Regions from separate parts of the Anaerobiospirillum sp. NML120511 genome, predicted to be linked through region 3. Evidence: predicted binding sites of a transcription regulator. Region 3 holds the regulator's gene; each other region holds the start of a gene.
The links. Region 3 encodes sigma-54, which starts transcription at its own class of promoters, with help from an activator protein. Its sites were predicted from a motif close to TGGCACNGTTTTNGCTT; they were not measured.
Positions count from the first base shown of each region.

Region 1: a site for sigma-54 is predicted at 4,303-4,319, ahead of MXE39_RS10625 (flagellin). Genes of this name have one in related genera too.
Region 2: a site for sigma-54 is predicted at 5,392-5,408, ahead of fliE (flagellar hook-basal body complex protein FliE). Genes of this name have one in related genera too.
Region 4: a site for sigma-54 is predicted at 6,072-6,088, ahead of MXE39_RS08740 (flagellin). Genes of this name have one in related genera too.

Region 1 is NZ_JALKIK010000044.1:28,845-36,910, forward strand. Features, by position in the region: gene MXE39_RS10610 (branched-chain amino acid transaminase) at 1-688, opposite strand, end outside; gene MXE39_RS10615 (bile acid:sodium symporter family protein) at 1,415-2,422, opposite strand; gene MXE39_RS10620 (hypothetical protein) at 2,424-2,843, opposite strand; gene MXE39_RS10625 (flagellin) at 3,233-4,159, opposite strand; gene MXE39_RS10630 (flagellin) at 4,690-5,607, opposite strand; gene MXE39_RS10635 (flagellin) at 5,989-6,912, opposite strand; gene MXE39_RS10640 (flagellin) at 7,292-8,066, opposite strand, start outside.
Region 2 is NZ_JALKIK010000004.1:11,573-19,638, reverse strand. Features, by position in the region: gene rpiA (ribose-5-phosphate isomerase RpiA) at 1-365, shown strand, start outside; gene MXE39_RS01810 (exo-alpha-sialidase) at 1,012-2,334, shown strand; gene MXE39_RS01805 (hypothetical protein) at 3,467-3,712, shown strand; gene fliE (flagellar hook-basal body complex protein FliE) at 5,460-5,972, shown strand; gene fliF (flagellar basal-body MS-ring/collar protein FliF) at 5,996-7,930, shown strand.
Region 3 is NZ_JALKIK010000005.1:64,852-72,917, reverse strand. Features, by position in the region: gene lptB (LPS export ABC transporter ATP-binding protein) at 1-456, shown strand, start outside; gene rpoN (RNA polymerase factor sigma-54) at 476-2,224, shown strand; gene raiA (ribosome-associated translation inhibitor RaiA) at 2,990-3,271, shown strand; gene MXE39_RS02495 (MFS transporter) at 4,015-5,187, shown strand; gene MXE39_RS02490 (MFS transporter) at 5,533-6,750, shown strand; tRNA gene MXE39_RS02485 (tRNA-Asn) at 7,105-7,180, opposite strand; tRNA gene MXE39_RS02480 (tRNA-Asn) at 7,210-7,285, opposite strand; gene rapZ (RNase adapter RapZ) at 7,610-8,066, opposite strand, start outside.
Region 4 is NZ_JALKIK010000029.1:25,756-33,821, reverse strand. Features, by position in the region: gene ffh (signal recognition particle protein) at 1-586, shown strand, start outside; partial or broken gene rpsP (30S ribosomal protein S16) at 1,475-1,705, shown strand; gene rimM (ribosome maturation factor RimM) at 1,869-2,399, shown strand; gene trmD (tRNA (guanosine(37)-N1)-methyltransferase TrmD) at 2,467-3,213, shown strand; gene rplS (50S ribosomal protein L19) at 3,242-3,592, shown strand; gene MXE39_RS08745 (hypothetical protein) at 4,308-5,555, shown strand; gene MXE39_RS08740 (flagellin) at 6,173-7,090, shown strand; gene MXE39_RS08735 (flagellin) at 7,430-8,066, shown strand, end outside.

The sequences.
Region 1 (8,066 bases), on a different contig from region 3:
TGATGATGCTGTGACGGGTAATACCTGGCAGCAGACCATTGGTAAATGGAGCTGTGTAGATAGCGCCGTTCTTGACAAAGAATACGTTTTCGCCTGAACCTTCGGAAATGAAGCCGTCAGTATCCAGAGCAATGGCTTCTACATAGCCATTCTGGTGAGCCTCATTGGAGATAAGGATAGAGCTTAAGTAGTTACCGGCAGCCTTGGCTTCGGTAGGAATGGTGTTTGGAGCCAGACGGTTCCAGCTGGATACGCCAACCTTAACGCCCTTCTCAAGACCCTCCTCACCAAGATAGGCACCCCATGGCATGGCAGCGATCATGGCAGAGGCCTGGGCACCCTCAGGGATGCGTACACCAAGGCCGATTTCACCCAGGAATACCAGAGGACGGATATAGCCGGACTCAAGTCCGTTTTCTACGATGATGTCGCAGCAGGCCTGCTTGATCTGCTCTCTGGTGTAAGGAACAGGGAAGCGGTAAATCTTTGCGGAGTTGAAAAGACGGTCAATGTGCTCGTCAAGACGGAAAATGCATGGGCCTTTTGGAGTTGCATAGGCGCGAATACCCTCGAATACGGCAGTGCCATAGTGTAAGGCATGGGAAAGAACGTGTACCTTGGCATCAGCATAGTTAACCATTTTGCCGTTGAACCAGATGTATTTGGTTGGGGTGTTATTGAGACTCATGAGGAACTCCTGCAGCATCAGCAAAAAACCTTATGCGGATGTCTGTGCTCAGATCACGGCATCAAATCCTTACAAGGACAGAAATAAAGATAAGCCTTACAGAACTTTCAGTGTGAGCATGGCGGCGCAATAAGTTAAGCGCCCTGAGACAGAATCCAGTGCTGTGCTGTTAAATAATTAAGCCAAAAACTTGTTTGATGTCGCTCCGGCACGTAATGTTAAGTTGCAGCTGCAGCAATAACACTGCTTTAAGCGTGATTATGCTTTGAGCAGTGAGCTGCATTGAGCAGCGCGCAGCTTTGCATCCGCGCGCAACTTCGCAGCTACACAGCAGTGCGCAGCCTTGCAGCAGCGCGCAGCATAGCAGCTTCGAAGTATCGCGCTGCGGTTAAGACAGCTGCATGGGCGCCGGGAGCATAGTGTCAGGCAGAGGGGTGTATGCGGGTACTGTCAGCCAGAGTACAAGGTGTTGTGTAAGCCAGCCCTCCTGGTTGGAGAGGCTGTACCTTTAACCGGGGTATGCCAGACAGGAATACCTGTTATCAGATCCTGATCTCTGCCAGTATAAAACTGTGTTTTCAGGTAAGTAAGAGAGCAGCACAGCAACTGATCCGCACGGCTGGTGATACTGCAGCTGATGCTGCATCCAATAATGCAACCAGTGCTGCGGCTCAGGCGGCCGCGCTATGCGGCCGCCATCGGGTTGCCGTCTTAACTTACCTTAAATCAGGCCTGCTGGGCAGCGCCCTGGGCTGGAGCAGCAAATTCTTCGTGCTCGTCAGAAAAATCATTGCCCTCGCCGCTGGCAGAATCATCGCTGTCCTGATCATCGTTCATATTGGCAAAGCCGGTGGCCAGGACTGGTCCGGAGATATTGTGCCATACAGAGAAGATGGCAGCTGGAACTGCGGACAGTGGATTGAAGTGGGCCATGGCAAGAGCAACGCCCAGACCGGAATTCTGCATGCCTACTTCGATAGACAGGGCCTTGCGCTTCTTGAGGTCCATACGGAAAGCCTTTGCCAGAGCATAGCCAAGAGCCAGACCAAGAACATTATGCAAAATGACTACGGCAAAGATTAACAGGCCGGTACGGGCGATCTGATCACGGCTTACAGCAACTACGGCTACAACAATGGCCACGATGGCAAATACTGAGATCATTGGCATAACTGATACGGCACTGCGAACGAAACCGCCAAATAAAGCATTTACCACAACGCCAGCTACGATAGGCAGAACCATGATGTACAGAATGGACATGAACATGGATACCGGATCTACGCTTACCCACTGCTGGGCAAAGAGGTAGATTAAGGCCGGTGTGACTACTGGAGCCATGACTGTAGTACAGGCGGAGATAGTCACAGACAGTGGTACATCTCCACGACCAAGGAAGGTCATGACGTTGGAGGCGGTGCCGCCAGGGCAGCATCCTACCAGAATGACGCCAACGGCAATTTCGGCAGGGAGCTGGAGCACAAGGCAGAGAATATAGGCTAAAAGAGGCATAATCGCGAACTGGCCCACCACGCCAATAATGACGTCTACAGGGCGCTTCACGACTTCCGAGAAGTCCTTGGCACGAAGGGTAAGACCCATTCCAAACATCACAATACCAAGCAAAATGCTGATATAGCCGGCAAGGAACTTAAGGGCGTCTGGGAAGTAGAAAGCAATAATCGCGGCGGCAATAACCCAGAAAGCAAAGGTTTTACCGAAAAATGCGCTCATTTTAGCTAAAGTCTGCATGGTGGCCTCCAAAGCTCTCCTGCTCAGGGCGGTCCATCGCGCGGTCATTCCAGCACATGCTGTAATTGCTCTCAAAACAGTTATTGTTGCAATTTTGATATGCAGGTCGATAACCCGGACGATAACCGTACTCACAGGAGGCAAAGTTACGATATGACATGTTTGCCTCGCTTATCTGCACGGCAGATAAAAACAAAATAGATATTCCAGACCTGAAAAGCACAAGGTGAAAAGCAAAGGCCTCAAGCCCTGCATTTTCTGCTTCAGACTGCGCCACCCTCAGACAGTCAGGGTGGCTCAGCCAGGCTGTGTACAGCGCAGCAAAGCACCGCAAAATAAGAAACTGATTAAGCAGGTTTCTTACACCGGTCAGATAAAGTGCTTCACCGGTAAGTGCGGCCATAAAGCCATAATGCAGCAGGATTGAACCACATCAGGCTGCAACTGCGTTGTACCTGCATTCTAAGCAACAAAAACAGGCCAGTGGTGCCAGTGCACCAAAACAAAACATTAATAATTGTATTCCCTGTAATAACCATGCAATTGCACCAAAATAAAACAAAATATACTGGCCATACCCTGGAAAATCCTGCTCCCAATGCAAACCTTTGCATAAGCACCAGCCACATAATCAGGCCATTTATAGCTTAGACAAATATCGATATATGCAGGCATAGAAAAGGCGGGACTTTTGCCCGCCTCGATGAGATAGAGAGAATAAAGAGAATAAAAAAGAGAAAAATAAGAGAGAGAAAGATAGAGAACTAAAAGAGATAGAGAGAAAAAAACTGTTTATTGACCGAGCAGGTTAATAGCAATAGTAGGGCGCTGGTTAGCCTGGGCCAGTACGGTCTGAGAAGCCTGCTGAATAATGTTATTCTGAGTCAGGGCAGCGGTCTCAGAGGCGAAGTCTGTGTCACGAATTCTGCTGCGGGCATCAGACTGATTTTCGGAAATATTAGCCTGATTGCGAATAGTGCTTTCCATGCGATTTTGTAAAGCACCAAGTCCGGCACGCTTGGAATCAACAGCCTGAATAAGCTTGTCAATATTCTCAAGCACATGGGTAGCACGGGAAGCGGTAGAAATACTGAAGCGGATAGCATTATTGTTCTTATTATCTTTCATAAGACCAAACTTGGCATTATTATCCTGCTGATTGGTCTTATTGATACCTGCCTGGTCTGCGATACCGCTTAATGTAAAAGGATCTTTCCAGTTGAGGGATAAAGTGTTTCCTGCATTCGCGCCAACCTGGAACTTAAGCTCACCGCTACTTGGAATGAGGCCAACACTGGCACCCATGAGAATTTCATGACCGGCGAAAGTAGTCTGGTTGGCAATACGGGTAATTTCCTGAGAAAGCTGGGTTACTTCCTCCTGAAGAGCCTTACGGTCAGCAGCTGAGTTGGTACCGTTAGCAGACTGTACTGCCAGCACACGTATACGCTGCAGCATGTTGGTAGTTTCGTCAAGGGCGCCTTCAATAGTCTGGGCAAGGGCAATACCATCATTGGTATTACGGTTACCCTGATTTAAGCCGTTAATCTGTGAGGTTAAACGGTCTGAAATCTGCAGGCCTGCTGCGTCATCTTTTGCTGAGTTGATACGCAGACCAGATGACAGTCTCTGGTAGCTGGTGTTCAGGCTCAGAGTTGCATTACTGAGCTTGCGCTGAGCATTGATGGACGAGACGTTAGTATTAACGTATAAGGCCATATTTTTCTCCTTTATCGTTCAGAGCGAGCGACCTTTTATCAATAAGGTCGTGTCGATCATAACTACACTGATCGACTGTATTTCCGAGGTCTGTCTCCCCTGGAAATACTGGGCAGACCCTTATGCTTCTGATACCTGATAAGTAGCAACATGCAGGCCAGGTGATGATATAAGCTGTTTTATATGAACAATAAAAACTTTATAAAAGGCATATTCAAGCGCTTTATAAAGCGTAAAAAATATTACACATAATCAATCTTAAATGAGTGTTTTCCCAGAGAAACGTTCTCCAGGTGTAAAAATTGACGCTGTACAAAACAAAAAGCATAGATTTTTATACAGGTGGCAGTAATTACAGGACAATTTTGCCATTTATGCCTGGTTCGACCTGGCATAATATTGACGGGGCACGTAATTGCCGTTTAGCCTGGCAACAACTGCATTACAAAACAAGATATACAGACGTAAAAAAGGCGGGAACTGGGCCCGCCTCGATGAGAAAGAGAGAAAGAGAGTAAATCTTTATGTAGTTACTGACCAAGCAGGCTGAGCGCAATATTAGGGCGCTGATTAGCCTGGGACAGAACAGTCTGAGAAGCCTGCTGAATGATGTTATTCTGAGTAAGGGCAGCGGTCTCAGAGGCGAAGTCTGTGTCTCTTATGCGGCTGCGGGCATCGGACTGATTTTCAGAAATATTTGCCTGATTACGAATAGTGCTTTCCATTCTATTCTGTAAAGCACCAAGTGCGGCGCGCTTAGAATCAACAGCCTGGATCAGCTTGTCAATATTCTCCAGTACGTAGGTAGCACGAGATGCAGTTGAGATAGCAAAACGAATAGCACCACCATCTTCTGTAAAGCCTTTCTTTGCAGCGGCATCCTTAAGCTCACCTTGATTGAGACCAGCTTGAGAAGCAATTCCACTTAAGGTAAAAGCTGAGACCCAGTCGAGAGAGAGGGTGTTGCCGGCGTTTGCGCCTACCTGGAAGACCAGTTTGCCGTCAGTTGGAATAAGACCCTTGCCTTTACCCTGAAGGATGGTCTGACCAGCAAAAGTTGTCTGGTTGGCAATACGGGTAATTTCTTCGGACAGCTGTGTTACTTCTTCCTGAAGAGCGTCACGATCTTTCTGAGAGTTGGTGCCGTTAGCGGACTGTACAGCCAGCACACGGATACGCTGGAGCATGTTGGTGGTTTCGTCCAGGGCACCTTCAATAGTCTGAGCCAGAGCGATACCATCGTTGGTATTACGGTTGCCCTGGTTGAGGCCATTGATCTGTGAGGTCAGGCGGTCGGAGATCTGGAGACCTGCTGCATCGTCCTTTGCAGAGTTAATACGCAGGCCTGAAGAGAGGCGCTGGTAGCTGGTATTTAAGCTCAGGGTTGCATTGCTCAGCTTGCGTTGAGCATTGATGGACGAGACGTTTGTATTAACGTATAAGGCCATTTTTATCTCCTTTATCGCATAGAATTACCGACCTCAACTACGCAGGTCGTATCAATATCCAAGGCCTGTCTGCCTTGGAATTATTGGGCAGACCTTTATCAAATTCTGTGTAATGAAATTTAGCAACAAGCGGGCCAGATGACATAAATGTAGCCATGAACCATGATAAACGCTTTATAAATGCCGTATCTATAGCAACTTAACGATAATTAAAACCTTATCGTCAGCAATATCCCCGGCAATTCCTGGCGTTTTATGGTGAATATTTGACATGAAGTTGCCACAATATCGCTTTACAAAAATATTACAGGCGTAAAAAAGGCGGGACTTATGCCCGCCTCGATGAGAAAGAGAGTAAAAAGAATAAATCGGTTGTGTTGTTTACTGACCAAGCAGGTTGATCGCAATAGTAGGGCGCTGATTAGCCTGGGCAAGAACGGTCTGAGAGGCCTGCTGAATGATGTTATTCTGAGTCAGAGCAGCGGTCTCAGAGGCGAAGTCTGTGTCTCTTATGCGACTGCGGGCATCGGACTGATTCTCGGAAATATTTGCCTGGTTACGAATAGTGCTTTCCATTCTATTCTGTAAAGCACCAAGTCCGGCACGCTTGGAATCCACAGCCTGGATCAGCTTGTCAATATTCTCAAGAACATAGGTAGCACGAGAGGCTGTTGAGATTGCAAAGCGAATGCCGCCATTAGCATTTTCTGTAAAACCTTTTTTCGCTTTTGAATCTTTAAGATCATTCTGAGCTGTAATACCTGCCTGAGATGCAATGGCACTTAAAGTAAAAGCTGATGTCCAGTCAAGAAACAGGGTATTACCTGCGTTAGCGCCTACCTGGAATACCAGTTTTCCATCATTAGGAATAAGGCCCTTGCCTTTACCCTGAAGGATGGTCTGACCAGCAAAGGTTGTCTGGTTAGCAATACGGGTAATTTCCTCGGACAGCTGGGTTACTTCTTCCTGAAGAGCGTCACGATCTTTCTGAGAGTTGGTACCGTTGGCGGACTGTACGGCCAGCACACGGATGCGCTGGAGCATGTTGGTGGTTTCGTCCAGGGCGCCTTCAATGGTCTGAGCCAGGGCGATACCATCGTTGGTATTACGGTTACCCTGGTTGAGGCCGTTGATCTGTGAGGTCAGGCGGTCGGAGATCTGGAGACCTGCTGCATCGTCCTTTGCAGAGTTAATACGCAGGCCTGAAGAGAGGCGCTGGTAGCTGGTATTTAAGCTCAGGGTTGCATTGCTAAGCTTGCGTTGAGCATTGATGGACGAGACGTTTGTATTAACGTATAAGGCCATTTTTATCTCCTTTATCGCATAGAATTACCGACCTCAACTACGCAGGTCGTATCAATATCCAAGGCTGTCTGCCTTGGAATTATTGGGCAGACCTTTTTCAAATTCAGTTGAAAGTAATTTAGCAACAAGCGGGCCAAATGCATGTAATACGGCCTGAAACTATGCAATAACGCTTTACAAATGCCTTATCTATAGCAGGGAAATACTAATTAAAACATTATCGTCATTAACGTTCCCGGCAATTCCTGGCATTTCACGACAGGAGTTTGACATTTAATTGCCTGAGATGCTCTATAAATTTATTACAGGCGTAAAAAAGGCGGGACTTTTGCCCGCCTCGATGAGAAAGAGAGTAAAAAGAATAAATCGGTTGTGCTGTTTACTGACCAAGCAGGTTGATCGCAATAGTAGGGCGCTGATTAGCCTGAGCAAGAACGGTCTGAGAGGCCTGCTGAATGATGTTATTCTGGGTAAGGGCAGCGGTCTCAGAGGCGAAGTCTGTGTCTCTTATGCGGCTGCGGGCATCGGACTGATTCTCGGAAATATTTGCCTGATTGCGAATTGTGCTCTCCATTCTATTCTGTAAAGCACCAAGAGCAGCACGCTTGGAGTCAACAGCCTGAATAAGTGCATCAATGTTGGCAAGAGTGTTGGTAGCAACACTGGCTGTGCAGACGCCGAAGCGAACAACAGTGACGTTACCAGCCGTTGATTTAATAAGTCCTTTAGCGCCTTTATTAGTAATATCCTGGCCTTTGATTGAGGCCATGTCTGCGATACCGCTAAGAGTAAAGGCATCTTTCCAGACCAGATCCAGGGTATTGCCGGCATTGGCGCCTACCTGGAAGGTCAGGTTGCCTCCCTGGTTGTTCTGACCGACACTTGGGATCAGACTGTTTTTGTTATTGTTCTTATCGTAAGGGCCGTTGAGTACCAGCTGACCTGCAAATGTGGTCTGTCGAGCGATACGGGTGATTTCGGCTGACAGCTGGGTAACCTCTTCCTGAAGGGCCTTACGATCAGCTGCAGAGTTGGTACCGTTGGCGGACTGTACAGCCAGCACACGAATGCGCTGGAGCATGTTGGTGGTTTCGTCCAGGGCACCTTCAATGGTCTGAGCCAAGGCGATACCATCGTTGGTATTACGGTTACCC
Region 2 (8,066 bases), on a different contig from region 3:
TGACCCGTGAGAAGATTCTGGCCTCCATGGCCAGAACCTTTGTCTGCATCGTAGACAAGTCCAAGCTCGTTAATACCCTGGGCAAGTTCCCTCTGCCTGTTGAGGTTATCCCTATGGCCCGTGAGCAGGTTGCCCGTACTCTGCGTACCCTGGGTGGTAATCCTGTGCTGCGTGAGGGCTGCATTACCGATAACGGCTGCGAGATTCTCGATGTCCATGGCCTGTCCATTACCGCAGCCAAAGAGCTTGAAACCGCCATTAATGCCATTCCTGGTGTAGTAACTGTTGGTCTGTTTGCTGCCCGTGGCGCTGATGTAGTGCTCTATGCTACTGATGAAGGCGTACAGGAGCGCCGTCGCCAGTAAAACAGGGTGCAGGCCCGCTGTTCAGGTCTTATCCATCAACGAAAGTGGCCGATGATGCTGAACCTGATAATGGTGCATCAGCATCAGCGGCTCAGGGCTTCATGAGCTCAATGGGCGCCAGTCCATGTATAAGCTTAATGGGGGCCAGCCCTCCTGGAGCTCAGCTGGCTGAAGCCCATCGAGAAGCTAAATGGAGCCAGTCACTCCTGGAGCTCAGCTGGCTGCAGCCCAGCGTGAAGCTCAATGGAGCCAGGGGCCGATGTGCGCACGTGACTCCAGTGCGCCCATGGATTCCAGTGCACCAGGTGGCGCCGTGAGCTCATGGCCGTGAGCTGTCCGGGGCAGGCAGCTGGCAACTGTAACTTTGCGCTTATATTCCTTAAAGATTAAAGGGCCTGCGATCCCCGTTGGGGCGGCAGGCCCTTAATCTTTTATGACTGTCACAGTTTGAACAGTTGACCAGTAAAAATCATATGGGCGCGTACTGGTAATGGCATAATAGAATCGATGTTTTATGTTTGCAGCGCGGTATCTTTATTCTTCATGTACTGTGCAGCGACAAGCCTGTGCCTTTTTGTGCTGCCCTGAATGCAGGGGTAAGTCTGCCCTGAGCATCGGTGCTGCCATGACTGATTAAGGTGGTCATATGATTAATGTTCATGAGGTATTCAGCACCTCTATCACTCTCGACGAGGTCGAAAGAGCCAACCAGGAGTTTGAGCAGACTTCCAGCGATCCCTCTGACAAGGCCGTACGACTGTGTCATGCCAGTACTCTCCTGCCATTGCAGCATGAGCGTTTTGGACATGCCTTTATCCCTTTCAGCCCTATGTTATGTGCTTTTTATGCAGGATCAGATCAGGACAAGGGCGATACCTCAATTTATGTAGTACGTATTGAGGCAGATGGCAGTCATTCATCAGTGCAGAAGCTGGCCTGTCCACAGCTCAATCAGCACAGCCACTCCACTCCTGTCATGTTCTATCTCAATCAGGGTGAGAGCATGCGTGCCCGCCGCAGGAGCGAGGGCGGTCATCTGATCGACACAGCTGCAGGCAAGGCACCAACTGTTGCAGATACTCTTATTGCTGAGGCTCAGAAACTCTATCCTTCCATGGATATCAAGGGCACTGACGACTCCATCATTGCTCTGGTCTACAAGGCAGGCAAGGCTGACAGCGCCACTGTAAGTTATCTGAGCATGAGCTTTAATGATGGCAGGCACTTTATTACCCCACGTGAGATGGTTCCTGACACAGCAGTCAAAGGTCGTGGACCTGTCCGTACCAAGCCATACCTGGTCCGTAAAGGTCCTTATGCCGGCCGTGTCATCATGCCTTGCTCTGTAGACAGCAATGAAGGCCTGGCCTTTGTTGATTACAGTGATGATGATCTTCGTACTCTGCACCAGAGTAATGAAATTACTCCTAGTACCGAGCTCAAGGAAGCATCTGCAAAAGCTGTTTTTGCCAATGGTGTAGTTCAGGCAGCTCTGTTTGAGGATCTGGGCAATCACGCTACAGAAGACAATGATCTGAGTTCCCTTGGCAAGGAAGAACTTGAGCAGAAGCTTTCCCGCGTCCATATGATTATGAGTGCCCGTGGCAGTCAGGTCTATGTAGCCGACAGCGAGGACGCCGGCAGCACCTTCTCTGAGCCATATGCAGTGCCTCTGTATAACAATCTGGCCGGCATTGACTGCGTTACCTACATGAACCGTCTTCTGGTCTGCGGCAAGCTGGTAACTGACAAGGACAAGTGCGATCCTGAGGCTGGTGCTCCACTTGCTATATATGTATCCAGCGATGGCAGGAGCTTTACCGAGCTGCTGCGTCTTGAGGATGAGCCAAAGGGAGTGTTCACCTCACCATACATGCAGGTGGACCGTCGTCACCATCTGCTCTATGTCTGCTACACCGACCACCGTAAGGCCATCAAGATTCGTATCTTCCGCCTGCTCAAGTCCTGATTTGCGGAAAATTAGACAGCCGCCAGGCAACAAAGCCATAAGACAGTGTGCAAAGGGCAACGTGCAACGTGCAATGCGCACAGCCCCCGGCAGCTCACCAGTGCGCCATAACAGCAGCCTTACGGGCCAAAAGACCGTATCGTATTGTATGGCGCAGAGCGCCTTGCATCTGACCTCTTGCAGCCAGTGCTTTAGCCTGCATCCTTATCAAAGGCCCCAGGCTCATGGCTCAGACACATAATATTCCCTTAAAGGTGTGCAGGCCGTGCGCTGCAGATCTGATGAACTGCAGAGCCGATAAACTGCAGCGCATCGTCAGCACCTGATATGAAAAAAGCCTCATTTATGAGGCTTTTTTCATGCCTGTAGTCCGCATATCTGACATGTTCAGGCGATCTGCAACGGGCCAGCTCAGTTAAGACAGCAACATGGGCCAGGCAGTACCGTCCCTCATACTGAGCTTCAGACTTATTGGCCAAGTAAGGCAGCGCTGCTGCCTGTGCATTAGTTGCACTGCAGTTGTTGCTGCACTCAATCATTTCAGAAGAGCGAACGTGGCCGTATGTCATTGCTTCAATGACAGGACATGTCCCAGGGCATTAAGCCAGGCTTTATGAGTGCAGGCCCTGTCCCTGAGCATGTGCAGTGGCTATATAGGGGAAGGCTATGTCTCTTGGGGGTGGGGTGTCTGTATGAGTGAAGTACCTGTCACTGAATAAGGGCCATTAGTGCGCAAAATACTGACACCAGGTCGGGGTGCATGCCTTGCTGTTCCCAGCCCCTGCAGTGACTTGCAGGGCAACCGCCAGCAGGGGGCCTGTCATTATGGCTGTGTTGAGTTTATGGCATTTCATTCAGGGCTGCAGAACTACGGCCGCAGAGCGGCCCTGGGGTCATTGGCATGAACTCTTCCCTTTGCTCATTGCTCTCAGGCCCATTATTGAGTGACATCACTGTATATTAGCTGCTGTACAGATGAATTTATGGAGCGTCTTTATATTGGCGCATGGGGCTTAGAGGGGATAAAAGACAGTTATGGTCCATGCTGTGAGACATCATCTGGTTCTCTAACCTTATCCGGAGTGGGGTATTCCAGGTTTTGCCAGGTAAAACCAGGTGGAGGTTGAGGCAGATGCAGCAGTTGCTACGGTGTGCACGCATCAAGATGCATACCTGTCAGAAATATGAAGCGACAGTAAGGGCCTGGTTACTTGCAATATCTGGCTATCAGCCTGACTTGCAGGACCGTCATCAGCATATGCATTTGCCCGGCAGTGGTCATAGCAACGGGCATAATGGGTTCCAGGATGGGAAAGTGCCTTATCGTCACGATCCTGGTTTTGCGCTGCAGGGCATCAGCTGGTTTGAAGTTGCGTGATTATCAGATGCCTGATAATGCATGGATAGGGATATGTCAGGACAGAACAGAAGCTGGCGTGTGGAGGCGCTGCTGTGCTTTGGCGTTGCAAACGGACGGGAGTTTATATTTGCTGATGGGGAAGACGTGGACTTAATTAATTTTGGAAGATGCTCTCCTGAAAGCGTCAGATGTGTGACAAGCCGTCATATACTGTTATACAAAGCCCCTTAGGCTGTTTTCAGGGAATATACGGGGATCTTAATACCTGCATGGCAGTTAGCCTGATATAACAGTATTGCTCTAAAAGTAATATAAAGTTAGTCTGGAAGTAACCATTACGGTTTTTTCTATGGTAATTTCGCCATATTTGACGCGGGACATGCCAGGTTAATTTTGTTAACTTCCTGTCACACTCAACAATGACAGCCCCTGTCATGGAGCTCAACCTGCCTGGATTTAGTTCAAGGCATAAAGCTGCGTCCATGTCAGTTCTGCGCAGCGTGGCTGACCGGAGTGGCAGAACAGCATGGCTGCTACGATATTACTTAACTTGCGTGGCTGACCGGCCAGGCTGACATGATATTGCTGACCGACATTGTCGGTTCTGAGTCGCTGGCCATTGTATCTGTCCTTGCAGGCGTCTCTGTCCTTACAGACTGCTCTGTGCATGCTGCCTGTGCTGATGTACACGTCCCATGTCATCAGCACTCTGTACTGTCAGAGTTTATGGCGCAAGGACTTGTCTCAGGATGTTCCTGTAACGGGAGCTGTGATGTACAGATAGCCGTGAGCGGCATTGAGCAGCTCAATGGACGGCACTGCCTGTTTTGCACACCTGGTGTGCATATCCGCTGTCCACATAAGGCCTGCCTGCAGCAGTCTGCCTGCAGCAGTCTTCCTGCCACAACCTTGCTGCGGCCCTCCCTGTACCTGATGCCTGTGAGTTAGCAGGCTCTGAGTCTGGCTGCTATTGGGTTGCGTTGATGTGAGAGCGCGGCCGCAGTCAGAGTAAGGCTGCATCAGCAGAGAAGCTGTGCTTAGCGGCTAGCACAGGTATGTGTACAAGTCCGTGCATACACGTAATTTTCCTGATGCTCAGTAGCTGCGGCTTACCTGCCATATGTCTGCACAGCAGAGCGGAATTACATGCGCCAGGAGGTGAGAGTGCATCGACCGTTGTTGCTATGTCATTATGTACATGCTCTCAGAGGGCGCAGTTTTGTGATTTTTGCAAAAATTTGCGACACAGACCGGGCAATATGATCAGTAAAATATTATAATTGTCAGGATCACCTGTCTGTTTTGTCAGGAGACCGGCTGCCTTTAGGCGGCTTTTTTCGGTTTAGCTTGAAAACATAAGGCCAGAAAGCTCTGCTCCCAGGGTCATCACACAAAGGCTTTTGCCCTGTGCGTCGACACTGATTCTGTACGTCTGCTCTGTGATGCAGTACGTCCAGTGTATGGAGGGCCCATGTGTGCTGTCACCGTGGTGCAGCAGTCAGGAGAAACCCCGGGAGAGATAATGCCTCAGAGTGGCTTTTCCCCAACAATTTTCAGGGCCTGAAAAAGGGGCCCGACAGGTTCTGAAAACCTGCGCTCAAATGCCTCATTTTCTACAGTCGAAAAGCAGTTTTGCTCTAAAATGAACCACAGATAAAGCTGATATATATGCCGTTTTAATGGGTATTTTGGCAGTGTGGCATGCTTTTTGACTTGTATACTGTCAGATTTGATATTTAGTCATTAATCTGACAGGAGCTATAAAATGGGCATCGAACACATTTCCAACAGCGGCTTATTAAGCCAACTTGAGCAGATGAACAGGCAGATGAACGCCATGACTCAGGGTATGGGCACTACCGCTCTCATGCAGGACGGTCGTAACACCTTTGGTCAGATTGGCGGTCACAGCCCTTATTTCGATGGTCAGAGTGCTGCCCGCGCCTTACGCGAAAAGGCCACTGCCAACATCAACGGTACTTTCAACAATGGCGTTGTTGAGAACCGTGATACTGCCAAGGTTTATCAGCCAACCACTTCAGCCGGTCAGTCTGTTGGTGAGTTCAAGCAGCTCTTAAAGGATGCCTTTGAGAACGTAAACGTCATCCAGAATGAATCTGCATCCCTGCAGAGCCGTTTTGACGTAGGTGACCGTTCTGTTACCCTGGCTGACGTGATGATCGCATCCAACAAGTCAAGCTTATCTTTCGAGGCAACTTTACAGATCCGCAACAAACTGGTTGACGCTTATCAGTCAATCATGCAGATGCAGATTTAAACTTTCGTTGTAAAGGATAGAAAATGTCAGAGAATTCATTCCCAGTGGCCGCAGGCTCAAATCCTCAGGAACCTGGCACAGCTCTGGTAAATCAGGCTGATCAGAATCCGGATGATCTCAACAGAACCAATAATGTTGATTCCGATAATGTCGATGGGGATGATGGCGTAGTCAACAATAACCGCATCGGCGGCACCCTGGGCAGCACCGTAAATTCTCCACCGGCTGCTTCCACTTTCAAGGGTCGTGTCTCCGAATTCCTGCGCAATGGTGAGATCTTAAGAAAGCTCATTATTCTGGGCTTCCTGGTCTTATTCCTTACCGGCGCCGTATTTGGCCTGCTTTCACTGCAGTCAAGCTCCCAGTTACAGTCACAGCGCTCACTGGGCCGCTACACTCCAGAAGAGCTGGGCAAGGTTATCGACTTCCTTTCTCTCCAGGGCTTTAACTACACCTTAAACGGTGACAGCATTCTCGTACACGTGGACGATTACAACAAGGTACGTGAAGCCATGCTGCGCAACGGTGTAGCCGTAAACAAGATCGCCGAGCAGGATGCCCTTATTCTCAAGGACAACGGTTTTGGTGTATCCCAGCGTCTGGAATCCGAGCGTATCAAGCACAGCCGTGAGTTACAGCTGGCCAATGCCATCTCCCGTATCAATGGTGTAGAGCACGCCACTGTGTTACTGGCCATTCCACGTGATAATGTCTTCTCACGTGCCCAGCAGCGCCCATCTGCTGCCGTAGTAGTGACATTACAGAACGGTGCTTACCTCTCCCCTGACAACGTAAACTCCATTCGTTTCACTGTAGCCTCCTCTGTCCACAACATGATGGCCAAGGACGTTACTGTGACCGACCAGCATGGTCGTCTGCTGAGCGATCAGAACACCTCTACCAATGGTGATGACCGTCTGCAGAAAGAATTTGAAATGCGTACCCTGCGTGAGGCCCAGTATCGCGACAAGCTCGATACCATCCTCCGCCCTATGCTTGGTGAGGGTAATTACTCTGCCGAAGTTGATGTCACCCTTGACACCACCATCGAAGAGGAAACCCGTCAGTTCTTTAACCCTGACAACCAGTCCGTACGTTCCGAGACTCTGCGCGAGCAGGTAGGTTCCAAGGAAGAAGGCACTCCTTATGGTGTTCCAGGCTCCCTGTCCAACCAGCCACCTGCCAATGCCACCATCCCACAGCAGCTGCGTAATGGCACTGCCATGGAAGGTGAGAGCAATACTCCTCAGAACGAAAGCCGTGAGGCCGTACGTAACTACGAAGTAGACACCACTGTACGTCACACTATCCGTCCTACTAACCTGGTACAGCGTCTGACCGTATCCGTAGCAGTTGACTACATGCGGCAGACAGCTCCTGACGGTTCTGTGAGCTACGTGCCACGCGCTCAGGAGGATCTCGACAAGATCGCTGATCTGGTTCGCGGCGGTCTGGGCTTAAACGAGACCCGTGGCGACTTCGTTAAGGTAGCCAGTGTTTCCTTCCCTCATGATGATATCAAGCCAGCCCTGCCTTGGTGGCAGCAGGAAGCCTTCCTGCGTATCCTGCGCATCGCCGGTGCCGTGCTCATCATCCTGGTACTCGTAGTATTCGTAGTCCGCCCAATGATCAACCGCCTGCTCCGTGGCAAGAGCGCCGAAGACCTGGCCTACGAGCAGCAGATGGAGATGGACAATGGTTCAGCCCTGGGTGGTGAGGATGATCTCAACCTGATTGCCGCTCAGAACGAACTGGCCGACCAGATTTACAACATCAACCGTGAAGGTGGCATCGAACTGCCTAACCTGCACCGTGATGAGGATCTGCTCAACGCAGTACGTACCCTGGTATCCAACGAACCTCAGCTCTCTGCCGAAGTACTCCGTGACTGGATTAACTCCGACATGGCTGACAAGAAGGATAAGAAGAAGGGTAACAAGCCTCCATCAGGCGTTTAAGCTCAAATATCAAAATCTAATCAGGGGGGTGGGGTTCGCCCCGCCCCTTTGTCCGTTCAGGACCTGAACACCTGACCTTTGATACCAGAGTTCAGCTGTTCAGGTGCTGTTGTCACAGCAACAGACAGATTCGTCA
Region 3 (8,066 bases):
CGCAAACTTACCGTTGAGGAGAATCTCCTCAGTGTAATGGAGCTGCAGAAAAAGCAGAGTCGTCTTGAAATGCAAAAGCGCGTAGACGAGCTGCTTGAAGAATTCCATATCGAGCATATCCGCAAGAGCTCAGGTATGGCCCTGTCAGGCGGCGAGCGCCGCCGCGTGGAAATTGCCCGCGCCCTGGCAGCCAACCCGAAATTCGTCCTGCTGGACGAGCCTTTTGCCGGTGTTGACCCGATATCAATTTCCGACATCAAAGATATTATCAAGCACCTGAGAGACCGTGGCATTGGCGTGCTCATCACTGACCACAATGTCCGCGAGACTTTAGACGTATGTGCCAAAGCTTATATAGTGAACGCTGGAGAAATTATTGCCCAGGGTACGGCACAGGAAGTACTGAACAACAAGAAAGTTCAGGAAGTCTACTTGGGTAAGAACTTCTCTTTATAGGATCAGAACCATGGCCGGTTTGAGAAACTCGCTCCAGTTAAGAGCAATCCAGACCCATACTTTAACCATGACACCGCAGCTGCAGCAGGCTATCCGTCTTCTGCAGTTATCAACTCTTGATCTGCGTCAGGAGATTCAGCAGACCGTTGAAACCAATCCCCTTCTGGAGATTGACGAGTCCATTGCCAATGCCAACCTGGAGTCTCTTGATGCCATGGCTGAGCGTGAGCGCATGGAGAACGACAGTGAGGTCTATGACCCGTTCAACGACGATGCCTCCTTCCAGGGTGCTGATATCGACATGGCCGGCTATGACGGTAAGAGCGAAATTGCCTCGGTAAATGAGCTTATGGGCAGTGACAGCACCATGCGTGGCAGCAGCAGCATCGAGTACGCTCCTGATCACGATGGTGGCGGCGATTTTGATGACTTCTCATCTGCTGACCATAATATGGCAGCTGATCTGGCAGCTATGGGCGATTACAGCCAGGTAACTGATACCGGTGGCGGTGACCTGCCGGACAAACTTGCCATGCCTGAGATCGATCCGGGCAGCACCTCCACTCAGGAGAATCTTGATAATCTGAGCCGTGAGGACAATTACAGCGCCCGCACCCGCAGCAAGGGTGCCGTAATGGACGATGACGGTGCCTACGAGGGCGAAACTCAGATCAATCTGCACGATCACCTGACCTGGCAGCTCGACTGCTCTCCGCTTAAGGGCCGTGACCGCTATATTGCTGAAGTTATCATTGACGGTATTGATGACTCAGGATATCTGACTGAAAGCCTTGATGATCTGCTCGCTCTTATCAATGTCACCTGGCCAGAGGCCACCATTGATGACGTCAATATCGTCCTCAAGCTTATTCAGAACTACGACCCTCTGGGTGTAGGCGCCCGCTCCGTACAGGAGTGTCTGCTCATTCAGCTCAAGGATCTGATGACCCGTGATCATAGCGAAGAGGTACGCATGGCCAATGAAGTGGTCTCCAAGTACCTTGATCTGCTGTCCAACCACGATTACCGCTCCCTTTGCTCCAAGCTGGGCGTCAAGGAAGATGTCTTAAAGAAGGTCAATGACGTCATTGTGTCCCTGACTCCACGCCCGGGACGCACCGCCATCAGAGAAAAGGCTGATTACATCGTGCCTGATGTGCTGGTAGTAAAGGACAAGGACGGAGATTACGACGTTATTCTCAACCCTGATGCTCTGCCACGTGTGCGCCTTAACGAGCAGTACCGCTCCCTTGCCTGCTATGCCCGCAATGAGCGCGAAAAGGAGTTCTTCAAGTCCAATCTGCAGGAGGCCAACTGGTTCATCCAGAGTATGGCCAAGCGTAATGACACTCTGCTTAAGGTAGCCCGCTGTATTGTTGACCATCAGAAGGCTTTCCTTGATTATGGTGAACACCGTATGGAGCCGCTGGTGCTCAATGATATTGCCCAGGAAATCTCCATGCATGAGTCCACCATTTCCCGTGTGACTACAGAGAAATATCTGTACACCATGCGTGGTACTTTCGAGCTCAAGTACTTCTTCTCCAGCCACGTAAGCACTGAAAGCGGCGGTACCGCCTCCTCAACTGCTATCCGTGCCGAGATCAAGTCCCTTGTCAGCAGTGAAAATCCGCGCCGTCCATACTCGGACAACCAGATTGCCAGCCTGCTCAAGGAAAAAGGATTCTGCGTAGCCCGCCGTACCATTGCCAAATACCGTGAGGCCCTGGGTATTGGCTCATCCTCACAGCGCAAGCGTCTGGTATAAATCCCGACCTGCCATCCTAAAAACAAAGAGCGCCTTTATGGCGCTCTTTGTTTTTGGTGGCTGCCTGATCCGGCTGCCACCCCTTGTACCAGCTTTGCCCGCTGCGCTCATACTCAGGCTAAGGCTATGGGTACATACTATGACCAATGAAGCCTGCTCTGCCCTATGGGCACCTGCCCCCTATGCAGACTGCTGTGCCTGGCAGGCACCTGCTCTGACCGGACTGGTGCAGACTGCTCTGTTTTGGAGAGCACCACTGTATTTGCAGGAAAACACGGGAGCGCACTTCCTGGTCTGAGCCTGTTATCACTGCTGGTATAACTGGCATATCAAAGGCACAGTTGAGAGCCAAAAGGCGCAGCTGCGGGCCTCGTCAAAAGTTTCAGGCAATTTGACCATATTGAGACATACATCAAATCTTGCGAACATATTTGTACACAAGGTGCTTATTTTGGTTAATATGGACTTACAGGTTGCAATACACCCCCCAGGGCACGACGAGCCCATTAGCCTGCGGTATCACCGTCGCTGACTATGATTTTTCAAACAGTTTTGCGACTACGGGAGAATACCAGGCAACCAACTGCCTTAAAGCTTCGCTTTGAGTGATAGTTTCCAGCAGTAGGAACCACTGTTACGGATAGTCCTTTTTCATACTGCACCCAACCATATCTTTTCTGGACTATTTAATGCTCAGGCATGATAACAGCGGTGGACGTCAGCCTCACTTTCGGTATCCAACAAGTTTGGATTAAGGATCAAAATATGCAGATTAACATCCAAGGTGTAGGACTCAAGGTCACAGACGCTCTTCATGAATATGTCACCGACAAATTCAACAAGCTCGAGCGCAAGGGCGATGTTATCACTTCCATCTCTGTTACCTTAACTGTAGAGAAGCTCTTACAGATTGCAAAAGCCGATCTCAGTGTAGCTGGTGGCACACTTCACGCCGAAGCAGAAGATGAGAGCATGTATGCAGCCATCGATGCCTTAATTGACAAGGTTGATCGTCAGCTTGTCAAGTATAAGGAAAAGCACGAATAAACACAGTTCCGGCTCAGAGTAATGGCTGAAGCGGCACCGTCCCGGACATTAGGAAAACGGGGCATACCGCCACCACCTGAAGCGGACAGACAGTAACCCCCTGCTGAGCACCCCGGGTACCGCGTACCAAAGACCCTCTCAGGGAAAGCAACCACTGTTATTCACCAGGGCCCCGTAAGGCCCAGCTTTCAGGACGGTCTCAGATACTCCCGTTACCGATGTCTGCGGTGATGAGACTGACCACAGTTTCCCAGCCGGGAAATCCGGGAACTATCCCGGACCAGCAAAAAGTCATCATTATACACAGCAGGAGGCCCCGCCTCCTGATATTCGAGGAAAGAACCCGCCGCAGGCGGGTTTTTTCGTTTCTGCCCACCATCTAAAACTCAGGTCCCTCCCGCGCCGACAGCCCCGCCCGCGCCTGTGCCTGAGCCAGAGCTCCTCCGCCAGCATGCACTGCCCCTTGCGAGCGGCGAGCGGCGACTGCCATAATACTCATAGCCTGCCTGGCTCGCACAGCCCCGTCACATCAGCTGCCCCATTTTTACGCCTGCACAGTCCGTTACCTGATGCGTAAGGGGGCATCCATGCCCACGAATAAAGCGTCATTGAAAGGTATGATAAGCGCTATGGATTATTGTCCATTTTGCTGTTAGTCTAGGCATCCTGAAAACAGGTACCTGCCGTATTTTCTGCGGATTTTCAAACTATGCTTCATAAGGGCAGCCGCCCGAGAGGTCATCATGAGTCAGACAGCTCGTCTTTTGCTGATTATTGGACTGTTCTGGTTTACCCAATACGTATATGTGCCTTATACCACCCCTTTCCTGCTGGCACAGAAGATAAGCGCTGATTTTGTAGGTCTGGTGGTAGGCTTTTATGGTGCCGTTCCTTTCTTTACCCGCATCTTTGTAGGCATATTCTCTGACAGAATAGGCGTCTACAAGCCCATGATTATTACCGGCTGCGCCTCAGCAGCTCTGGCGTCTATGATCCGTCTGTACATGCCTACAGGCGAGGGCTTCCTCATTGCCAATATCATTTCCGGTTTCTCATCTTCCATGTGGATGTGCTTTATCCTCTTCCATACCAAGATGCTGACCTCGGAAAATCTCCAGCGCGGCATGGGCTATGTGCTGGCTGCCTGTAACAGCGGTATTTTGCTGGGCTTTCTGGCCTCAGCTGCCCTTTATCAGGACTATGGCATGTTCCTCATGTGCCTGCTCTCCGTATGCGGCGGCACTGCAGCTACTGTCCTTGCCCTTACCCTGAAAGAGCATCATGACACTTCCATCAGCGTACCAAGGATAAGCGATCTGCTTCATGTAGCATGGAACAGAAGACTGTGGTTCTTTTCCGTCATAGGCATGATCCAGCAGGGCATTCTGATGGGCACGGCCATGTCCTTTTCCAATGAGGTGGCTCACTCTCTGGGAGCCTCAGCCTGGCAGATAGGCATTATGACCATGACCATGACGGCAAGCTACACAGCCTCATGCTTTATGTCCTCAACCCACTTTGCCATCAGAATCGGACCTGGCATACTCATGACCGCCTCCCAGCTTTGTATGGCGCTGTACTGCGTGCTGATGGTATCGCTTGATAATGTCTATGCCCTCATTCCTGTCCAGCTGCTGCTGGGCACTACAGGCGGCTTTGTGTTCTCCTGGTGTTCATCTGAGGCCTTAAGCCAGATTGAAAGCTACCGACGCTCCACAGCCCTTGGTATCTTCCAGTCCATGTTTGCCATTGGCATGACAGGCGTTCCTATTGTGGCCGGCTACCTCTTTGCCAAAACATCCTCACTTGATACGGCCTTCTTCTTCCAGTCTGTCCTGGCCGTAGGCGGTGCCATTGCCACAGCTGTCTACTACATGCGCCGCCGCCACCTGCGCCGCAAAGGGGCCGCCGTCTGACAGACGCCGGTGCCAGCTCACCACAGGCATCAGCCACGTCTGCGCCTGCGCACCCTGTCGTCAGCCGCACCAGCTCACTGCAGCGTCAGCCGCACTTGAGCCCCTGTCATCAGCTGCGCCTGCGCCAGGGCGTGCTGCTGTCTGGCCTGTTACTGTCAGTAACAGGCCGGAGCACCGTCACGTTTACATCCTCCCTTATGGCATGCGGCCCTGAGCCCGGCCTGGCCATTGTGGCTATTGCCGGCAAGGGATCCTGGTGCTCCCATGCCTTCCATGCCGCCCTCTGATGCTCACTGTCATCCTCTGAGCCTGCTGCGGATACTGTCCTCTGATCTGGGAGTTCCAATGAGTCAGAACACCAAATTGCTGATAATCATCGCCCTGTTCTGGTTTGCCCAGTACATTTATGTGCCTAATACCGCACCATATCTGCTGGCCCAGAAAGTAACTGCCGATTTCGTAGGCATTATTGTGGGTATCTACGGCGGCGTGCAGATGAGTCTGCGCTTTCCTATGGGCATGCTGGCTGACTGGCTGGGCCGTCACAAGCTTATTATTGTGGCCGGCTGCGCCTTCTCTGGCAGCGCCTCTCTGGTTCGTATTATGGAAAGCACCGGCAATGGCTTTCTTATTGCCAATGTACTCTCGGGCGTGGCTTCATCGCTATGGGTCAGCTTTATGCTTCTGAGCACCAAGTACGTCAGCCCTGAGCGCATGCAGACTCAGATAGGATATCTCTTTGCAGCCAATAACTTTGGCATCATGCTGGCCTTTATTACCTCAGCTGTGGCTTTTGAAAGCATGGGCATGGATTTCCTGTGCTGGTGCTCGGCCATTTCCGGCGGTCTTGGTGTGCTGCTCTCCCTTACCCTCAAGGAAGATGATCCTGCCTGTGCTCACCTTAAGAAGCCTGATGAACAGAAGGTACGCCCACCGGTAAAAGACCTGCTGATGGTGGCAGCACGCAAGCGCATCTGGTTCTTTGCCTTTCTGGCCTCCATTCAGCAGGGCGTAACCATGACCACCATCATGTCCTTTTCCAATGAGGCAGCCCTGCGTATTGGCGGTACCTCCTATGAAATGGGCGTTATGACCATTGTCTTTATTCTTATGAATGTGGTCTCAAGCTACTACTCCGGCAAACCTCCCTTTACCCGTATCTCTCAGGGCTTCATGGTAAGTTCAGCTCTGGCTCTGCTGGGACTTTACTGCTTCCTGTCCGTGATAGTGACCCACATTTACCTGCTCATCATCATTCAGGTCTTTTTGGGCTGGAGCTTTGGCTTTGTGTTCTCCATAGCCACCAGCGAGGCCATTGTCGGTGTAGAGCAGTATCGCCGATCCTCGGCCATAGGCCTGTTCCAGGCTCTGTTTGCAGCGGGCATGACCGCTATCCCTGTCATTGCCGGACGCATTATCGAACTTGATGGCGGAGACCTCAAAAACGCTTTCTTCTTCCAGGGCTGGCTGTGTCTGGTCGGCTTTATCGCCACCGTTATTTTCTACTGGTACCAGCGCCGCAGCCACATCAAAGAGGCCCAAAGCTCAGACACAGCATCCTGATGCCAGGCCAGCTCTCAGCTGCCCGGGCCAGCTGGCCGGGACAGCTGGCCTTGCCAGACCTGGCGGCCGCCATACGCAGCGGTCCGCACAGGCAGCTGCCGCGACGCGCAGCGGCCGGCCATAAGGCCGGATGCAGCGCTTGAGCGCGGGGATCCTGGGCTTAGTGTAAAGACAATGGGCACAATAAGGTATATCCCGGACTTGCGGGCAGAAAGACTTTGATGGGGAAAGGGAGTGCAAAGCAGGTGGCTTATGGGGAGGATGGGGATGGCCTCATGATGGGGCCTGTTTTATTTTTGCAGGGCGCAAAAACAAAAAAATCAGCTCGAGGCTGATTATCAGATGGGGTTATTTTGGCTCCTCCTACTGGACTTGAACCAGCGACATACGGATTAACAGTCCGCCGTTCTACCGACTGAACTAAGGAGGAACTCCAAAATAAAAAGTGCTTTGTTTGTTTGGCTCCTCCTACTGGACTTGAACCAGCGACATACGGATTAACAGTCCGCCGTTCTACCGACTGAACTAAGGAGGAACTTCATCAAACAAATTGCCTGCAAACACCTTAGTGCCTGAAAGCGATGCACATTTTACAGTCGACTCCCCATGCTGTCAACACTAAAATCCAATTTTTTTTAATTTTTGGTTAAATCCATGCTCAAAGCCCGTAACTGCGCGCTTTTTGACCATATGCATTGCGCTCATCCGGTGGCTGAGATCCTGAAAGCGCTGGCAAAGGAAGCTGCGCTGCAGGGGCCGGCCATGCTACTCAGGGCAACAGCCCCCATGCAGTGGAGCCGGGGCTGCCCATGCTACTCAGGGCAACAGCCCCCATGCAGTGGAGCCGGGGCTGCCCATGCTACTCAGGGCAACAGCCCCCATGCAGTGGGGCCTGACCGTCAAGGGAACAGCTGGCGTCATCATCAACTGTGTAGCTGCTGGTGATGTTCAGGGAGCGGTGGCGCACCTGTACGCTGATGCCACGACTGTGGAAACGCTCAGCCAGCAGCTGGGCGATAAATACTGAGCGGTGGCAGCCACCGGTGCATCCTATGGAGACGGTAAGGTAGCTGCGGTTGCTCGACTCGATATCACGAAGCCAGGAGGCAATAAGATTCTCTATCTGATCGGCATAGGCAGCCACTGAATCATAGCGGGCAAAGAAGTCTTTGACCGGCTGATCAAGGCCGGTGTAATTGCGCAGCTCCTTTTCCCAGTAAGGGTTAGGCAGGAAGCGGGCATCAAAAACGAAGTCAGCATCACGGGCAATGCCGTTTTTAAAGCCAAAGGATTCAAAGACCATGACCAGACGGCGC
Region 4 (8,066 bases), on a different contig from region 3:
TGGTCTTGGTGAAAAGGTCGTTCCTCTGGAGCCATTCCACCCTGATCGTATTGCCGGCCGTATCCTTGGCATGGGTGATGTGCTCTCCCTGGTTGAGGAATTACAGCTCAAGACTGACAAGGAAAAGGCTGACCGTCTGGTCAAGAAGCTTAAGAAGGGCGAGGGCTTTGACCTTAATGACTTCTTAAGCCAGATGGTTGAAATGAAGAAGATGGGCGGTGTGACCGGCCTTATCTCCAAGCTGCCTGGTGGCGAAAAACTCATGGCTCAGGCTGGTGAGGCTGTCAGCGAGAAGAACTTCTCCCATATCGAAGCCATCATTCTGTCCATGACTCCCAAGGAGCGTGCTCACCCTGAAATCATCAAGGGCTCCCGCAAGAAGCGCATTGCCGCCGGCTGTGGCCTTGAGGTTCAGGAAGTCAATCGTCTGCTCACCCAGTTTGAGATGATGCAGAAGATGATGAAGAAGCTCAAGGGCGGCAAGGGCATGCGTGCTGCCATGAACGCCATGCGCGGTATGGCCGGCGGCATGGGCGGCATGGGTGGTCTGGCCGGACTGCTGGGCAACCCGGGCCGTCGCCGCTAAGCAGCCCGGGCCCGCCGCCATGGCACCGGCTCATGCCTGAACCCGGGGCGACTGCGGCCTCAGCCGCAGCCACCCCGGTCCCCCAAAACAAAGGGCAGTACCACAACAGGTACTGCCCTTTGTCGTAATGGGGCGCACAGCAGGTCCGACCGTCACTACATATATATATATAGCTGGAGATCACCTGCCGCATTGCCCCTGGCGTCTAAGGCCCGGCAGGGTCCATGAGCTGACGCCGATGCCGTCTCTGAACCTGGCTCTTTATAGACAGGGATACTGGGCCGTCATCTCTTTTCTTACTTGCCCTGTAGTTGGTTAAGCCATCAGGCTTGCCTGTATGGTCAACCTCCGTCACGGCAGGGACTGTGGCGGCTGCCCGACCGGCGGTCGGGCAGGCAGCCGGGCGAGCCGGGAAACAGGCCTTACGCGCAGGCCATGGCTCTTGTCCATGGTCCGGCACACAGCATCACGGCCCGCAGGCATGACCTGACCGCTGGCCGAAGGGCAGATAAAGACAGAGTTAAAGGAGCATCAAGGGCAGGTTAGGCGGCCGGAGTGCAGATACACTGAGGGCCGGGCCGGTTTTAACGGGAACAGGTCAGGGGAAAGTGAGGTGCTGCATGCAGCCGCAGATGGTGAGCGTGCTGATGAGGCCGGGATTTGCCGCAGTGGGCGCAGGTGGGAGACGTCTAAAAGACATCCATACGAAAATAGCACATCGCGGGGGCTTTGCCTAGTGCGGAATGTTAAAAAATGAGTTATCGATCTTGATTTTTCGGTGAAAAACTGTAAAATCGCTTGTCTGTATTTATAACTTGGCTGATGCGCATCATGAGAAATCTATATGCACCTCTCAGCTGTGAACGTATTAAATAGGTAATTTACGAAATGGTAGTCATTCGTTTACGTCGCGCCGGCGCTAAGAAGCGTCCTTTTTATCACGTTGTAGTTGCTGATTCCCGTTTTGCAGCAACTGGTCGTTTCATCGAGCAGGTTGGTTTCTTCAACCCAATCGCCCGTGGTCAGGAAGTTCGTTTAAACCTGAACATCGACCGTGTTAACTACTGGAAGGGCGTTGGCGCTCAGCCATCCGATCGCGTAGAGCGCTTAATCAAGGACTTCGAGATGGGCGCTGAGGCTGTTGCCGCTTACAAGACCGCCAAGTACGAGAAGGCTGTTGCCGCTCGTAAGGCTGCTGCTGAAGCCGCCGCCGCTGCTGCCGCTGCTGAGGCTGCCGCCGCCGAAGCTCCTGCTGAAGCTTAATTAGCATTTTTTCCAGCTTATGGCTGATGATGCACCACGCTCCATGGGTAGACTGGGCTCTACTTATGGCTTAAAGGGCTACCTCAAGGTACAGTCCTTTACCGAGCAACCTGAAAACCTTTTTGACTACTCGCCTTGGTTCATTCGTCGGCGTGGGGAAGATTGGCGTGAGGTTCAGGTAGAAGCTTGGAAACCGCATGCTGACGGCTTTATTGTTAAGCTCGATGCGGTAAATGTCAAAGAAGAGGCTGCTCTTCTTACTGGCATGGATATCGGGATCAAGCGCTCAAGCTTGCCCGCACTTCCAGACGGCGAGATCTATCTTTGCGATCTCGAGGGATGCACTGTCATCGGTCTGGAGGGTGTCAACCTCGGTACAGTACTGAGGGTTGTGGATCAAGGAGCTGCCCCTTACATGGTGGTGTCTCCCTCTGACCAAACTAAGGGTGGACCTCGTCAAAGGCTCATTCCTTACGTTAAAGGCCCGATTGTCACGAAACTTGATCTCGAAGCGAAGACAATCTGGGTTGAGTGGGGCGAAGATTACTAAACCTTCTTTTTAAGGATGCGCAGGCCCTGCCTGCAGAAATTTGAGTCATCTTTTCAAGGAAATCGCAATGTGGTTTGGTGTTATATCGCTCTTTCCTGAGATGCTTAAAGCTGTAACTGAATCGGGAGTAACATCCCGTGCGGTCAAACACGGACTGATTGATATCAACGTGTGGAACCCGCGCGATTTTACTCTGGACAAATACCAGACAGTGGATGACAGGCCATACGGTGGCGGTCCCGGTATGTTGATGAAGGTTCAGCCTTTAAGGGATGCAATCAGCGCGGCCCGCCAGCAGGCACCTCAAGGAACGAAAGTCGTCTACATGTCTCCGCAAGGAGAACGTCTTAGCCACTCACTGGTCACACGATTCCATAACTGGGGTTCGTTAATCCTCATAGCCGGACGTTATGAGGGGATAGATGAGCGTATCCTTCAGAAAGAAGTCGATCTGGAGGTTTCAATCGGTGACTACGTGCTCTCGGGTGGTGAAATCCCTGCAATGTGTGTCATCGATGCGGTATCACGTATGGTTCCAGGAGTTCTGGGGGATATACGTAATGCCCATGAGGATTCTTTTGCCGATGGTTTATTGCACTTTCCTCAGTACACCCGTCCTGAAGTCATAGACGGGATGGCGGTACCAGAGGTACTGATGAGCGGCAATCACGAAAAGATCCGTCGTTGGCGACTGCAGCAGGCATTGTCCCGAACTTACGAGAGACGTCCTGATTTATTGCAGTCAAGATTACTTAATCGTGAAGAGCAGAAGCTTCTTGACGAATACCTTGAGCAAAAGAAGCTCGAGGATTAAAAAGATTTTGTTTTAGGGTAGGTAAAAAATGGCCAGTCATCCAATTATTGACCAGCTTGAGAAAGAGCAGCTCCGTCAGGACATCCCACAGTTCAACCCAGGCGACACCGTTCGTGTTGAGGTTCGTGTAGTTGAAGGCGACAAGTCCCGTTTACAGGCTTTCGAGGGCAACGTTATTGCCAAGCGTAACCGTGGCTTAAACTCCTCTTTCACCGTTCGCAAGATGTCTTCCGGTGAGGGTGTAGAGCGTGTCTTCCAGACCCACTCCCCAATGATCGCCTCCGTAAAGGTTACCCGTCGTGGTGACGTTCGCCGTGCCAAGCTGTACTACTTACGCAGCCGTACCGGTAAGGCCGCCCGTATCCGCGAGAAGGTCTAATACAAGGAACTATGCGTTCCCGGCGGCCCTGGCAAAGCGCTACGCGCAGCGGCCAGTGGTCTGCCATTATCGGCTCATGCTGATAACCATAGAGCCTGCCAGGAGCCCTGTACAGTCCGTACAGGGCTTTTGTTATTTTGGGCCTGGCCGCTTATCTGCAACCCGCCCTCGGGCCACGCTGAATCCGGCCCGCCCAGCAGGCGGCCGCAGCTCCGGTCATTCCTTACGCAGCCAGACCCCGGGCCAGTCCTTTATGGTGCCCGGCTGCTGCATGGCTGTGCACATTGTGCATTATGCACACAGCAGGCGTCAGTATGGGCTGTGTTCGGCCACTTATGGCCTCTGACTTGCTAAAAACTGTTAAGACTCAATTTGGGCGTAATTGTCTGTGATAGCATAGGGGCCTCATTGCATCACTAACAGCCAGCTGACCGGCGACGATGGCACGGCAGTCCGGCGATCATGGCACGGCAGCCCGGCAGCCTGGCGGCCAGAGGTTAAGCAGCCTGGCAGTCAGGCCTGCCATACCACTTTATCCTGGCTAAATGATTATTATGACCAGCCTGAGCATGGCGGCTCATTGCTTGCAGAGATTTCACCATTGTGTCCTGAATGCCGCATCAGGAATATGCCGCAGCCACAGGGCTTTTGACTAACAGCAAAAAGAAGTCGGAATTAGGAGACCTGCGCTTTTATGCACAGATTTACCAGGGATTTGAGCGACAGACCGCAGATTGTCCATTACTACGTGGACAAGTGTGGCCTGACATGGGAGGAGGCAAGTCAGATCGCATACTGTATTGAGATCGAGAATGCCTCATGGGACATTGGCGTCTATGCTGCCATTGTCAACGCTCTCAATGAAGCTCATCACCTCCCACAGTACGACCTCAATCGCTTTGCCCGCATCATAGAGCTCCTCATGTGCTTTATGGTGATTAATGACGAGTTCAGTCACGACCTTTTCAACAACTTCGTTCGCAAGTATGAGATGTCAGCTCTGACTGACGGTGTGAGCAGCTGGGAAATAGATGAAGCTGAAAAGCTTATCGACAATACATTTATTGATGCTTTCAGCCGCTCTATTGTCCAGTCCCGCCGCTACAGCAGCTGGCTTACCGATGAGACCGATGTTCAGGCTTCAATGATCATGTTCATCGGCTATGAAAAGCTGCGCCTCGTGGATTACATGAGAACTGACTGGGACAATCCTTACGCTGACGAAGATGCTCCTTTTGCCACCTTTGAGGTGGTAGTCGACCTGTCCTCCAATCCTCTTCCTGTGTTCTACGACTTCCGTCCGGGCAGCGTCAACCAGATGGAGGGTATCCACAGCCTGCTCAGCCGACTTGGAGATTACGGCCTGACTGCAGACGATGTCGACGTCTACATGGATCTTGATGAACCTGAGGTTAAGGATCTCGATAACATGGCCCATCAGGACTGCAGCTTTGTAGCAAGGCTCAAGCTTGACAGCAATGCAGCCCGCAGTGCTGCCCAGGAGGGCATAGACGCAGGCCTGTTCACCCAGTTTGAGCTTGAGGCGGGTATAGGCATCATGGGCCACTGTGCCAAGCAGCTGCACTCACGTAAGAGCCTTGCCCAGGTGACCTACCACTATTCCTATGACGGCGAGACCGACGGCTTTGGCTCCTTTGAAAACTTCGATGACTTCTACGAAGAGGAACAGGGACTTATGCTGCGCGGCATCAGTATCCTGGCCACCAACACCCCAAGACCATCAGGATGGGATCCGTACCGTATCTTTGAGATGAGCGAGAACCCGGACACCGAGCTGATAATCAGGGACGACCTGCTCATGTACTGCGCCAGTGGAGAGACTACAGCCCAGATGAAGAGCCGCTTCCACCTTATCTTCGGCTCCCTCATGCTCAAGGCCGCATTCGAGTACCGCAGCCTCCAGGGCAAGGAGCTGATGATGAGCGAATACCACGCACGCTGACCCAAAACTCAGCCAGAGCAAAAAGCCATCCACAGTCCCCACAAAAAACAGAGCCGCACCCCACAGCTTTTCACGGCAGACAGAATACATATGGCTTTTGCGGCCGTCATAATACATAGAACAAAGCTGCCAGTCGGACCATCCGGCTGGCAGCTTTGCCGCATTTAGGCGGGAAAGAATGATGATGGGGGTAATGGAGCCTAGGTGACGTGGCCTGTATCAGCTTTTCATCATATGGACCATCAGGAGCTGCCTCCAAAGAGCACGTACCAGGGACTGAGCACTGTCGAGGATATGCATGGGGGGCATGAGAGCCACTTCGTGCAGTGGCCTGTGCAGAGTGCGCTAAATGTAGAGGCGATGACTGCCAGAAGATATGCAGGTGTGCACGTGAACATGGTCATATGCCTTTGATAAATAACGTGATATTTGCCTCTCTTTCAATCTGCAAATGGTATCTGTTGCCATGCATTTTTCTGCTGCAAAGCCCGTAGCTATCAGCTTTGCGTGAATAAATGGCACCTGCGTTGCATGTAGTTATTTCAATAATGCAGTATGTCTATCCTATGCTGTGACATACATGAGTCGCGAAAAATAGAGAGATTAAGGAAGAGATTATGGCTCTATATGTTAATACGAATGTTAGCTCCATCAATGCCCAGAGGAAGCTCAGTAATGCCACTCTGAACCTTAATACCAGCTATCAGCGCCTCTCCTCAGGCCTTAGAATCAACTCTGCCAAGGACGACGCAGCAGGCCTGCAGATCGCTGACCGTCTGACCTCTCAGATTAACGGCCTCAACCAGGGTAACCGCAACACCAACGACGGTATCGCCCTTGCCCAGACCATTGAAGGCGCCCTGGACGAAACCACCAACATGCTGCAGCGCATCCGTGTGCTGGCTGTACAGTCTGCCAACGGTACTAACTCAGCAGCAGACCGCAAAGCTCTTCAGGAAGAGGTCTCTCAGCTTTCTGCTGAAATTTCCCGCATTGCCCGTCAGACCACCTTTGCTGGTCAGCAGGTTCTGGATGGCTGTACCGGTCTTATTCCTGCTAATGGTAATAATAAAGGTAAGCTGATTTTCCAGGTAGGTGCCAACGCAGGTAATACACTGGAATTAAACTGGTCTGCCGGCTTCACTCTTTCCATGATTGCGGATCAGGCTGGTATTGCAGCAGCTAAACAGACTAAAACTTCAGGCTTTCTTAAAAACGGCAATGCAATGGAGTTTACTGTCTCAATGGCATCCCATGCTACCAATACCTTAGCTAATATCGATAAGCTTATCCAGGCAGTTGATTCCAAGCGTGCTGGACTTGGTGCTCTCCAAAACAGAATGGAAAGTACTATTCGTAATCAGGCCAATATTTCCGAGAATCAGTCAGATGCCCGTAGCCGCATAAGAGACACAGACTTCGCATCTGAAACTGCAGCTCTTACCCAGAACAACATCATCCAGCAGGCATCTCAGTCCGTGCTGGCCCAGGCTAACCAGCGTCCTACCATTGCGCTGAGCTTACTGGGCAGATAATAAATTCATTACTCTTCTCTCTTTACCTAAAGCGGGCCTCGTGCCCGCTTTTTAGCTTTTTAAGAGCAGTCGGATACTTGCTGTCTGGCGGCCGGTCTTTGTGCCATGACAAGATTGCGACACGTTCTGGCTTAATACAGTCAAGGCCATTTGACTCATAAGCTTCAGTCATAAAAGAGCCTGTTGGTTTCTGTTTATTGACGTTAAAGCCACAAGGAGCCTGCCTTGAGGGAAGCAATGGCACCTGCGTTGCATGAAACTGTTCATATAATGCAGAACACGTACTTAATGCCTTACGTGTGTCATGCAACGAGAAATTGAGAGAATAAGGAAAAAACCATGGCCCTTTACGTTAATACGAACGTCAGCTCCATCAATGCCCAAAGGAAGCTCAGTAATGCCACTTTAAACCTGAATGTCTCCTATCAGAGACTGTCTTCAGGTCTGCGTATTAACTCAGCTAAGGACGATGCAGCAGGTCTGCAGATCGCTGACCGACTGACCTCCCAGATTAACGGCCTCAATCAGGGTAACCGTAACACCAATGACGGCATTGCTCTGGCCCAGACCATTGAAGGTGCCCTGGACGAAACCACCAACATGCTGCAGCGTATCCGCGTGCTGGCTGTACAGTCCGCTAACGGTACTAACTCTGCATCAGACCGTAAAGCTCTTCAGGAAGAGGTTGCACAGCTTTCAGCTGAAATCTCACGTATTGCCAAGCAGACCACTTTTGCAGGCCAGGTAGTACTTGAGGGTGCAGGTAAAGGTCTTATTCCAGCTGATGGAAAGCTTACTTTCCAGGTAGGTGCTAATGCCGGTAACACTCTTAATCTCAACTGGTCTGTTGGTTTTACCTTAAGTGGTATTGCAGATCAGGCGGGTATTGCGCATGACAAGCAGACTACCAAAACCGCTGGCCTGTTAAAAAATCAGAACAATACAATTGAGTTCACTGTTTCGATGGCTTCACTGG